DNA from 3 places in the Aliiroseovarius sp. ABM4_368 genome. Region 3 is predicted to be linked to each of the others. Evidence: riboswitches for the same ligand, from Rfam matches in the RefSeq annotation. Region 3 holds a riboswitch; each other region holds the start of a gene.
What was found. A riboswitch is a leader RNA that binds a small molecule or an ion and turns the genes downstream of it on or off. The one in region 3 is predicted to bind cobalamin.
Positions count from the first base shown of each region.

Region 1: another riboswitch for cobalamin. It lies ahead of ACXAH3_RS07080 (DUF4198 domain-containing protein); the one in region 3 lies ahead of ACXAH3_RS15395 (DUF1636 family protein).
Region 2: another riboswitch for cobalamin. It lies ahead of cobW (cobalamin biosynthesis protein CobW); the one in region 3 lies ahead of ACXAH3_RS15395 (DUF1636 family protein).

Region 1 covers NZ_JBSWYR010000002.1:232,065-235,339, forward strand. The annotation lists gene cbiQ (cobalt ECF transporter T component CbiQ) at 1-26, opposite strand, end outside; gene ACXAH3_RS07070 (cobalt ABC transporter permease) at 23-610, opposite strand; gene cbiM (cobalt transporter CbiM) at 607-1,224, opposite strand; gene ACXAH3_RS07080 (DUF4198 domain-containing protein) at 1,235-2,020, opposite strand; cobalamin riboswitch at 2,143-2,355, opposite strand; gene uraH (hydroxyisourate hydrolase) at 2,459-2,812, opposite strand; gene puuE (allantoinase PuuE) at 2,926-3,275, shown strand, end outside.
Region 2 covers NZ_JBSWYR010000002.1:74,067-77,341, forward strand. The annotation lists gene ACXAH3_RS06375 (GNAT family N-acetyltransferase) at 1-447, opposite strand, end outside; gene cobW (cobalamin biosynthesis protein CobW) at 444-1,550, opposite strand; cobalamin riboswitch at 1,583-1,782, opposite strand; gene smc (chromosome segregation protein SMC) at 1,985-3,275, shown strand, end outside.
Region 3 covers NZ_JBSWYR010000006.1:93,220-96,494, reverse strand. The annotation lists gene ACXAH3_RS15405 (ABC transporter substrate-binding protein) at 1-140, opposite strand, end outside; gene ACXAH3_RS15400 (ABC transporter ATP-binding protein) at 155-937, opposite strand; gene ACXAH3_RS15395 (DUF1636 family protein) at 934-1,341, opposite strand; cobalamin riboswitch at 1,444-1,657, opposite strand; gene xylB (xylulokinase) at 1,850-3,275, shown strand, end outside.

The DNA of each region.
Region 1 (3,275 bases), on a different contig from region 3:
TTTTCTCCGGTCAGGACATAGGTCACGCCTTGCCCTCCATCTTGCGGCGGGCCGCGATATAGAAGCCCAGACCAAAGAGCCCAACGATATAGCCAATCCCACCAAGCACCGATTGGAAGTTTGTTTCGGTTTTCAACGCAGTCAGCTCTTGCCGGATCGGGCGCAGTTCTGTGCGGATCATGGTGGCAAGCTCGGCGCGGGTTTGATCGGACAGACCGGCGGGTGCCATGCTAGAGGCCGGGGCACCGTTCAGGACCGAAGCGCCAGCGCTTGCGTCAGCAGCCTCTTGCCCCATCAATTGAGCGACTTCGGCTGCTGGCATGATCACCTCGGCCACATGACCTGCACCCAGATCGCCCCGGAATATATGGGTCACGGGCTGGTTAGGCGTATAGATGAAGAACCCGTCTGCATCAGTGATTGTCTCGCCCAGTTTATTGCCCGCCTCGTCGAAGACTTCGATCTTCAGATCGGGGGCCATGTCGCCGCTGGAAAAGCCGATCTCGCCCTCGATATCGGACCCAGAAGGGAAGACAGATGCGATAACGTTGTGGGACAACGCGGGCAAAGGCGCTGCCAATGCAAGGATCAGAACTAGGGAACGGATCATGCCAACCCTCCTTTCGAGCGGATAAACAGCTCGGGCTTTACGCGGCGGGCCAGGAAAATGGCTGCGCCAGACAAAAGTGCTTCGATGATGATAACAGGAATATGCGCCACAAAGACCAGCTTGGCAGCGGGGATGAACTCTTCGCCCGAAAGGGCAAGCGAAAGAGCGACGGCCACCGTGGTAGCGGCGATGGCAAACCCGCCACCGATCCCACCCCAGATCGCGCCCTGCACCGGGCTGCCTCGGGCAATCAGTCTTCCAAAGATCAAGCCTGCCAAAACCGCAGGCAGCGCAATGTTCACCGCGTTCACGCCCAGCACGGTCAAACCACCAAAGCCGAAGAACACAGCCTGTAGCAAAAGCCCGACAAACAGTGCCGGAAACGCAGCCCAGCCCAGAACCAGCCCCGCCAACCCGTTCAGGATCAGATGGACCGAGCTGGGCCCGATCGGCACGTGGATCAAAGAGGCTACGAAAAAGCTGGCCGACAAAACACCTGCCGCCGGAATTCGCTCGAGCGGCAGATGTTTCAAGCCCATCGCGATACCGCCCACAGCCAAAGCCGCGCCGCCGATCAGCACGGGATTTGACAAGGCTCCATCTACAATGTGCATCGCGCGGTCCTTACTTCAGCTCGGTGGCTTTGATCCACAGAACTGCGTCTTGGCTCAGCTCTTTGCCTTCATGCTCGGTCGCCGGCCCGGACCCCAAGGCAGCAAAGCCCCAGTTGCCCGCTTTCGGAATGCCGAAAGTGAAGACGCCGTTTGCATCAGTCAGGGCCACGATGGTGCCGCCGGGCATCGCGCCTACGCTGCTGTCGGTTGTCGAGAACGCGGCCAGATCCGGCTCGGCAGCCATGTATTCGATCTCGATCTCGGCACCGGAAACAGGTTTTCCGTCCGACAGAACCACACCCGAGAAGGTCGAGCCAACGACAACGTTATAGGGCTTGTTCAGCGGCATGATCTCGGTCGACAAACCGGCAGGCTGATCCCAATCAGTGGGCAAACCGTTGCGGTTTAGAAACGACTTTGTGATCTGCTGAATATAGATGTCTTCGCTTTCTTCATAGTACGGCGCAGGCACGGTCACGACCACATAGTCGCCCGAGCGTTTGACCGGCACGGAAGCTGTAAAAGCAGCGGCTTCGTTATGTGCACCCTTGAAAGTGGCCGGGGCCACGCGATCCATCAGGTCGGTCCTTTCGCCATTGTGGATCATGAAGAACTCTTGTGGAGCGTCCATATCCATAGCGTGCCCGTTCTCCATCGGGTGCCAGAAAATCAGGCCCATCGGCACATCGCCGGGCTTCTCGATCAGCACCTCATCGGTGTGTTGCAAAAGGAAATGCGCCTGTGCGGCAACGGGTACAAAAGCGGCCAGAGTTGCGGCCAGAAGTTTCTTTTTCATGTCGTCCTCATTCGACGTCGCAGGCAAATGACCTGCAATCAGGAATGAACAACGGGGTATTGGCACGGGAAGGTCTTTGGACCGCCGGGCCAGACGCTCACCCCGGCGTCCGGTGGAAATGGGCAAATGCCCAGCGTCCGGCAGGTCTCCTGACTTGCGGGTCGTCGCGTAGCTGGCCTTCCCGGGCTTCAGCCCAGTGGCATATTCAGCTTTGCTCGCCGCTCACAGTTGCGGGGGCAGTCCCGGATTTGGCGCCTGTTGGCTACACCTCACCGGCTTCCCTATTACTTCCACGGTGCTTCTGCACACGCGAAACCGATCGCTGCTTCTGCATGTCAGATCACGACGGGACGAGTCAAGCGAAAGCAGGGCACGCGATGGGTCGCATACGCCACGGGAGAAGTCGCAAAAACTTCAAAGGGTTGTTTTGGAACGAAATTAACTTCCGCGATAAGTCGAGTATCCATAGGGCGACAGCAAAAGCGGCACGTGATAATGCGTCTGTTCGGACATACCGAAACGGATCGGAACCATATCTAGAAACAGCGGGCTTTCCCCGTCCTGACCGGTCGCGCGCAAATAGTCGCCCGCGTGGAAGACCAGTTCGTAAGTGCCTGTTTCAAACTCGTCTGCCGGAAGGATCTGCCGGTCAGTACGCCCATCCGCGTTGGTTGTCAGGCTGTGGATCCACGCCCGCACCTCGCCCTCGATCCGGTAAAGATCGATGCGCAAACCCTGCGCGGGGCAGCCGCGCGCTGTGTCCAAAACATGGGTGGTCAGATATCCGGTCATGAAACGTCCTTTCCTTGGCACCACTATCAAAGGAACCGCGCCTGCGCGCAATCCTGTTTGACCTGCCCCGCGTTCCTTGGAAGGGTGGGCAAGGACAAAGCACGAGGGAACCCATGCCCGACAGATACACCCGCGACATGCGCGGCTATGGCCCAACGCCACCCAACCCGAACTGGCCAAACGACGCCAAGATCGCCGTTCAGTTCGTCCTGAACTATGAAGAAGGCGGTGAGAATTGCGTTCTACACGGCGATGCCGCGTCCGAGGCATTTCTGTCCGACATTCCCGGCGCCGCCCAGTGGCCCGGCCAGCGGCATTGGAACATGGAAAGCATCTATGAATATGGCGCGCGGGCGGGGTTCTGGCGACTGCATCGTCTATTTACTGGCGCAGATATTCCCGTGACGATCTACGGCGTCGCAACCGCCCTAGCCCGCAGCCCCGAACAGGTCGCAGCAATTAA
Region 2 (3,275 bases), on a different contig from region 3:
CGCTTTCTCCATGAAAATCGAACTGTTGGCCTCGGGATAGCTGCCAAATGGCCCGCATGTGCGGAACCCAACCCGTTCGTACAGACGGTGCGCCGCGTAAAGCACATTGCCGGTTTCCAGCTTCATCGCCGCATGTCCTTTGCGGCGCGAAGTTGCCTCGATTTGCCCAAGCAAAGCCTCACCCACGCCTTTGCCGCGCGCGTCGGGTGAGACGAACATGGACTTCACTTCGCCATATTCGCCCTTGTCGGCCAGTGCGCCTGTGCCAAGAATTACGTCGCCCTCGCGTGCCACGAAGAACGAGATCTCGGGCACGCACAGGTCGTCGATATTCAGGAAGAAATTGTCCTCGGGGGGAAACAAGCTCTCCATCAAGGCATGGCTTTGCTTCAGCAACGCCGTGGCCTGAGGATCGCGCGGATCGCCAAGGACAACCTGAACGGTCATGCGATCAGCGCCTGTGTTATGGCGTCGCGGTTCAGTCCCGACTGGCCAATGACCACCAAACGCGTTTCGCGGGGCTGGGTGCCGAAGGGCTGGTCGAAATAGGTGTCGACGCGGGGACCAACCGCCTGAAGCGTCAGACGCATTGGCTTGCCTTCGACGGCCGCGAAACCCTTCAAGCGCAGGATGTTGTTGGCGCGGATCACGTCGGCGACTTTCTCGGCAAAGGCTTTCGGGTCGGCGACCTCGCCCAGCGTGACCACGAAGCTTTCAAACGCGTTATGGTCGTGATCGTGGTGGTGATGATGGTGATCATCGTGATCGTGGTGATGGTGGCCGTCATCATGGTCGTGGTCGTGGTCATCGTGATGATGATGCCCCTTCTCGTGCAGCGACAGACGGGCAGCCATATCATCTTCAGCACCCATGCCCTGCCCCAGCAGAACCTCGACCGGCAGCGCGCCCATGGTCGAGCGCACAACCTGCACGCCGTCACGGCTGTCCCCGGTCAGCTTCGAGACCAGTTGATCCGCTTCACCTTCCGCCAGAAGGTCGGACTTGTTCACCACAATCATGTCGGCGCAGGTCACCTGATCCTTGAATAGCTCGGACAAAGGCGTCTCGTGATCTAGGTTCTCGTCGAGCTTCCGCTGCGCCTCGACCGCATCCAGATTGGAAGCGAACTGACCGTCAAACACGGCTTTCCCGTCAACAACGGTCACAACACCGTCCACCGTCACGCGGGTCGAGATCTCGGGCCATTGGAATGCACGAACCAGTGGTTGCGGCAAGGCCAGACCCGAGGTTTCAATCACGATGTGATCCGGCGGCGTGTCACGATCCAGCAGTTTCTCAAGCGTGGGAATAAAGTCCTCGGCCACGGTGCAGCAGATGCAACCGTTGGACAGCTCCATGATGTCATCTTCGGTGCAGGTCTCGTCCCCGCAGCCTTTCAGGATGTCGCCATCCACCCCCAGATCACCAAACTCGTTGATGATCAGCGCGATGCGTTTGCCTTTGGCGTTGTCCAGCATGTGACGGATCAGGGTCGTCTTGCCCGCACCCAGAAAACCGGTGACCACGGTGGCAGGTATCTTTGCTTGCATATTATCCTCCTTCGCCCGTCTCCCCGACGGGTGGGTTTCGATTTCGCATGGCAGGTCTCCTGGCTTTGCGGGTCGAAGCGCGCCGCCGCCTTCCCGACCCTTTGGATCAGTGGCGTTGGCGGGCGCTCTCCGCTTACAGTCGCGGGGGCGGCTGCACCATCAAACCCCGAATTGGGTCGTCCCCGGTGCATTCCCTTTTGTCCCATTGGGAACCATGCCGGACTTGTTTGCCGCGCGATGGGCCAGAGGGTCAAGGTCGAAACCGACCTGCGGGCGCGGAATGACGGCAAGACGAACGCGCCCAAACGGCGGCAAATGCAATATCTTGTGGATAACTCGCCGATTTCGCCCACATATCGGTGCAGGCCGTTGACTCGTCGCAATTCGATCCGAACAATCATCAGACGATAAGAATCAACGACGAGGCAGACCGCTTGCGGTTTTCGAAGATCAGACTGAATGGCTTTAAAAGCTTTGTGGACCCGACCGATCTGGTGATCGCTGACGGGCTTACAGGCGTGGTTGGGCCGAACGGTTGCGGGAAATCGAATCTGCTTGAGGCCCTGCGGTGGGTCATGGGTGAAAACCGCCCGACCGCAATGCGCGGCGGCGGGATGGAAGACGTGATCTTCGCCGGTGCTGCCTCGCGTCCTGCGCGCAACTTTGCCGAAGTCTCGTTGCTGCTCGACAATAGCGAACGTCTTGCCCCGTCGGGCTTCAACGAAAGCGACAACCTTGAGATCGTGCGCCGGATCACCCGCGACGCAGGCTCTGCCTATAAGGTGAACACCAAGGATGTGCGCGCGCGTGATGTGAGCATGCTGTTTGCCGATGCCTCAACCGGGGCGCATTCGCCTGCACTGGTGCGGCAGGGGCAAATTTCCGAGCTGATCAACGCCAAACCCAAAGCACGCCGCCGTATTCTGGAAGAAGCCGCTGGGATCTCGGGCCTGTATCAACGCCGCCACGAGGCCGAACTGAAACTGAAAGGCACCGAGACCAATCTGGCCCGCGTGGATGATGTGATCGAACAATTGGCCTCGCAACTGGGGCAGTTGGCGCGTCAGGCCCGTCAGGCCGCACGCTACCGCACCATTGGCGATGATCTGCGACTGGCAGAAGGCTTGCTGCTGTATCGCCGCTGGCGCGAAGCGGATGTCGCGCGCGCTGAGGCTCAAACCCAACTGACGGAACGCGTGAAGGCTGCCGCTTCGGCCGAAGGTGCTTCACGACAGGCCACCAAAGCCCGTCAGGACGCCGAAGACCGCCTCCCCCCCTTGCGCGAGGAAGAGGCCGTCGCCGCCGCAATCCTGCAGCGCCTGCAGGTGCAGCGTGACCAGCTATCGGATCAGGAAACCCAAGCCCGCGAACGGATCGAGACCCTAACCAGCCGCATCACACAGCTGACCCGCGACATTGATCGCGAAAGTGGGTTGAACAAAGATGCGGGCGAGACGATCGAGCGTCTGGAATGGGAACAAGATCAGATTACAAAGGCGTCTGAAGGGCATGATGATGCACTTGAGGCGTACAATGCAGATGCCCGTGACAGCGCCGCGATCTTGCAGGAACGTGAAGGTGACCTGACTCAACTGACTGAAGACGTCGCACGACTGGCTGCACGCCATCAATCTGCACATCGCCTGTTGGATGACAGCCGAAAAACGCTGGAAAAGAGCGAAGGCGAAGCCAACCGTGCGCGCTCTGCGATGGACGATTCCAAGG
Region 3 (3,275 bases):
GTCAGGTTTACGTCGTTGGACACGGCCGCCTTGGGTGGAGTGTCAAAAGTGACCTGTCGGCTGCAGCTGTCCACGGTGACTTCGGCAAATGCTGAAGTCGCCAGAAGGCTCATGCCAAGGGCATATGGCAAGTGTTTCATAGGGTTTCCCTTGTTCAGTTTGGAAGTTGGAATGAAAAATGGGGTTTGCGGCTGAGGCTGAGTTCTTCCAGCCGGGCCTGTACCATGAAGGTTTTCGAAACCAGTTCGTCTGACAGCACCTCCCCGGGGGTGCCGACAGACATCATGTGTCCGCCGCGCAAGACCAAGATTTGGTCGCAGACTTCAGCCGCAAGATTCAGATCATGCAGCGACGTTACGATGGTCAAATCCAGATCACGGATCAGTTGGAGCACCTCAAGCTGGTGCCGGATATCAAGGTGATTGGTGGGCTCATCCAGAACCAAGACCTGCGGTTCTTGCGCCAAGGCGCGGGCCACCATCACCCGTTGGCGTTCGCCGCCGGACAGGGTCGACAGGCTGCGATGCGCCATGCCGTGCAGATCCATGCGATCCAGCGCGGCCTCGATCACTTCTTCATCGCGCTTGCCGGGTGTGGCGAACCCCAGACGATGCGGCACGCGGCCAAGGGCGACGATCTCGCGGACATTCAGGGCGAAATCGGTAGGCTGCTCTTGCAACACGGCGGCGACCTTGCGGGCGACGGCGCGGGGGGCGAGTGTGGACAGCGTCTGGCCACCGATAGACACATGCCCGCTGAAGGGCAGGTTGAACCCATAGATCAGGCGCAGAAGCGTCGTTTTTCCTGCCCCATTCGGCCCAACAACGCCCAGCGTCTGGCCCGCAGGAACGTCAAAGCTGGTGTCATGCAGCAATAGTGGCGATTTTCGCGATGGTGCCCATGTGACGCCTTCGACCCGAAGCTCTGCGGCGCTCATGACACCAGCTCGGCAGTGTCTTCAATCGCCATGATGGTGGCTGGAATACGAGCAAGGGTGTTGCTGCGCAGCTTGCCGGGCCGGTCAACAGAGCTGCACCAACCATCGTGAAGGACCGCGTACTGGCTTGCGAAGTCCACAAGGTCTGAAATGTCCACGTCAGGGTCTATGTCGCCAAACAGATAGGTTGCTTTGCGCGTGCCGTGATAGGCGACCGTGCAAGGGCGATCGCAGCCCGCCATGCATGCGGTGCCGGAGATTTCAAAATCTTCGCCGATGGCGTCGCCCGCCGCCGAAATTGCAGCGCGCAGCTTTGCGATCAGTTCATAACCCGGCCGACAGGCCTGTCCCTTGTGTCTGCACGACGTGCAAACAGTAATTCGGTGTGTGGTAGTCCGGTTCATGACGCCCTCCGCGCGCTTGCAGGGAGGGAATGACACCAAATCTGAATGTGGCAAACGCCATCAAAGCCATATTGGCCTCCTTCCAGGACACCCCGCCCGGTTTGAGTTACGGTTCAGATGGCAGGTCTCCTGACTCGCGGCTTTGTGCTTGTCCCCAACCTTCCCAGAGCGTTGCTCCAGTGGCGTCGAGGGGATGCGCACCGCTTACAGTTGCGGGGGCAGTCACGGAATTGGCGCCGATTGGCTGTTCCTCACCGTGTTCCCTTTTCATCCGGCTTGCCTTTGGCGTGCCGAAACCATCGCGGCTGAAGGTGTCGAGAGGTGTGTTGGTTGTCAAGAGAGGAGTTTCGCCACGTGGCACATGGCTTTGCATCCGATACCCGTTGAGGCGGGGCAAATGGCGAATAGGGGTCGACATTCTTGAACGAAAACTGTGCATGGTCAAAGCATGGCGATTGACTCCGGGCACTTGGTCATTAATTTATGCGATAAAATAAATGAGGTAAAAATGAGTTTCATCGGTCTGGATCTTGGAACATCGGGTGTGCGCGGGATTTTGATTGATCATGCCGTCGTTGTTTTGGCCGAGGCTGAGGCGCCTTTGGAAACACAGCATCCGCACCATGGTTGGTCAGAACAAGATCCGGACAGCTGGATCACTGCCAGTCAGCGCGTCATGCGCGGGTTGGCTGACGCTGCCGGACCTGCTTTCCAAGATGTGAAAGGGATCGGGCTAAGCGGTCATATGCATGGTGCGACTTTGGTTGATGCCAGCGGGAAAGCCTTGCGCCCCTGCATTTTGTGGAATGATACGCGATCGGCATCGCAGGCTGCCGCACTTGATGAAAATCCGGTGATGCGCGATGCCTCGGCCAACATAGTTTTCCCCGGATTTACGGCGCCCAAGCTGGCATGGATCGCGGAACATGAGCCTGATGTTTTCGAAAAGGTTTCAAAGGTTCTGCTGCCGAAGGACTATGTGCGGCTTTGGCTTACGGGTGAGTATCTAAGCGACATGTCCGACAGCGCCGGGACATCATGGCTGGATGTGGGCGCGCGCAAGTGGTCAGAGCCTGCGCTGGCGGCTTCGGGCATGCGATCAGATCAGATGCCTGATTTGGTTGAAGGAAGCGCGGCTGGTGGGATGCTGCGCGATGCACTCAGGTCGGAATGGGGGATCAGCGGATCGGTGGTTGTCGCAGGCGGTGCTGCGGACAATGCGGCTGCAGCCTGTGGGATCGGGTGCTTGAATGAAGGGGCTGGTTTCGTGTCTTTGGGGACGTCCGGCGTTTTGCTGGCGGCGCGGGGTGGATTTGCATCTGCGCCGGAAACTGCGGTGCATACATTTTGTCACGCAGTGCCAGAGCGCTGGTACCAGATGGGTGTAATTCTATCAGCGACAGACAGTTTGAACTGGTTGGCGCGGAACACTGGTGAGCAGCCCGCGGCCCTGTCCAAGGCGCTGCCGGACAAGATCAACGGACCATCTTCGGTACTTTTCCTGCCGTATCTTTCAGGCGAACGGACGCCGCATAATGATGCGACAGTTCGGGGTGCATTCTTGGGTCTGGACATTGCGACGGATCAGACCGCTTTGACCCGCGCCGTGATGGAGGGGGTCGGATTTGCATTGCGGGACAGTCAAGCGGCTTTGGCGCAAACGGGGGCTGATCTTAAGACGGTCTTTGCTGTAGGCGGGGGCGCTCGGTCCCGGTTTTGGTTAGAGACATTGGCGACAATGATGGATTTGCCGCTTTCGGTTCCAGCAGCCGGAGAACTTGGGGCGGCTATGGGCGCCGCGCGCTTGGCGATTTGTGCGGCGACCGGTGCAACACCTGATGAGGTCATGAGCCCTCCGGCGGTTGCTGATGTCATTGAGCCGCGCCGCGACCTGACGGCTGCCTATGATGCGGCCTATGCCAGATACCGTGCCG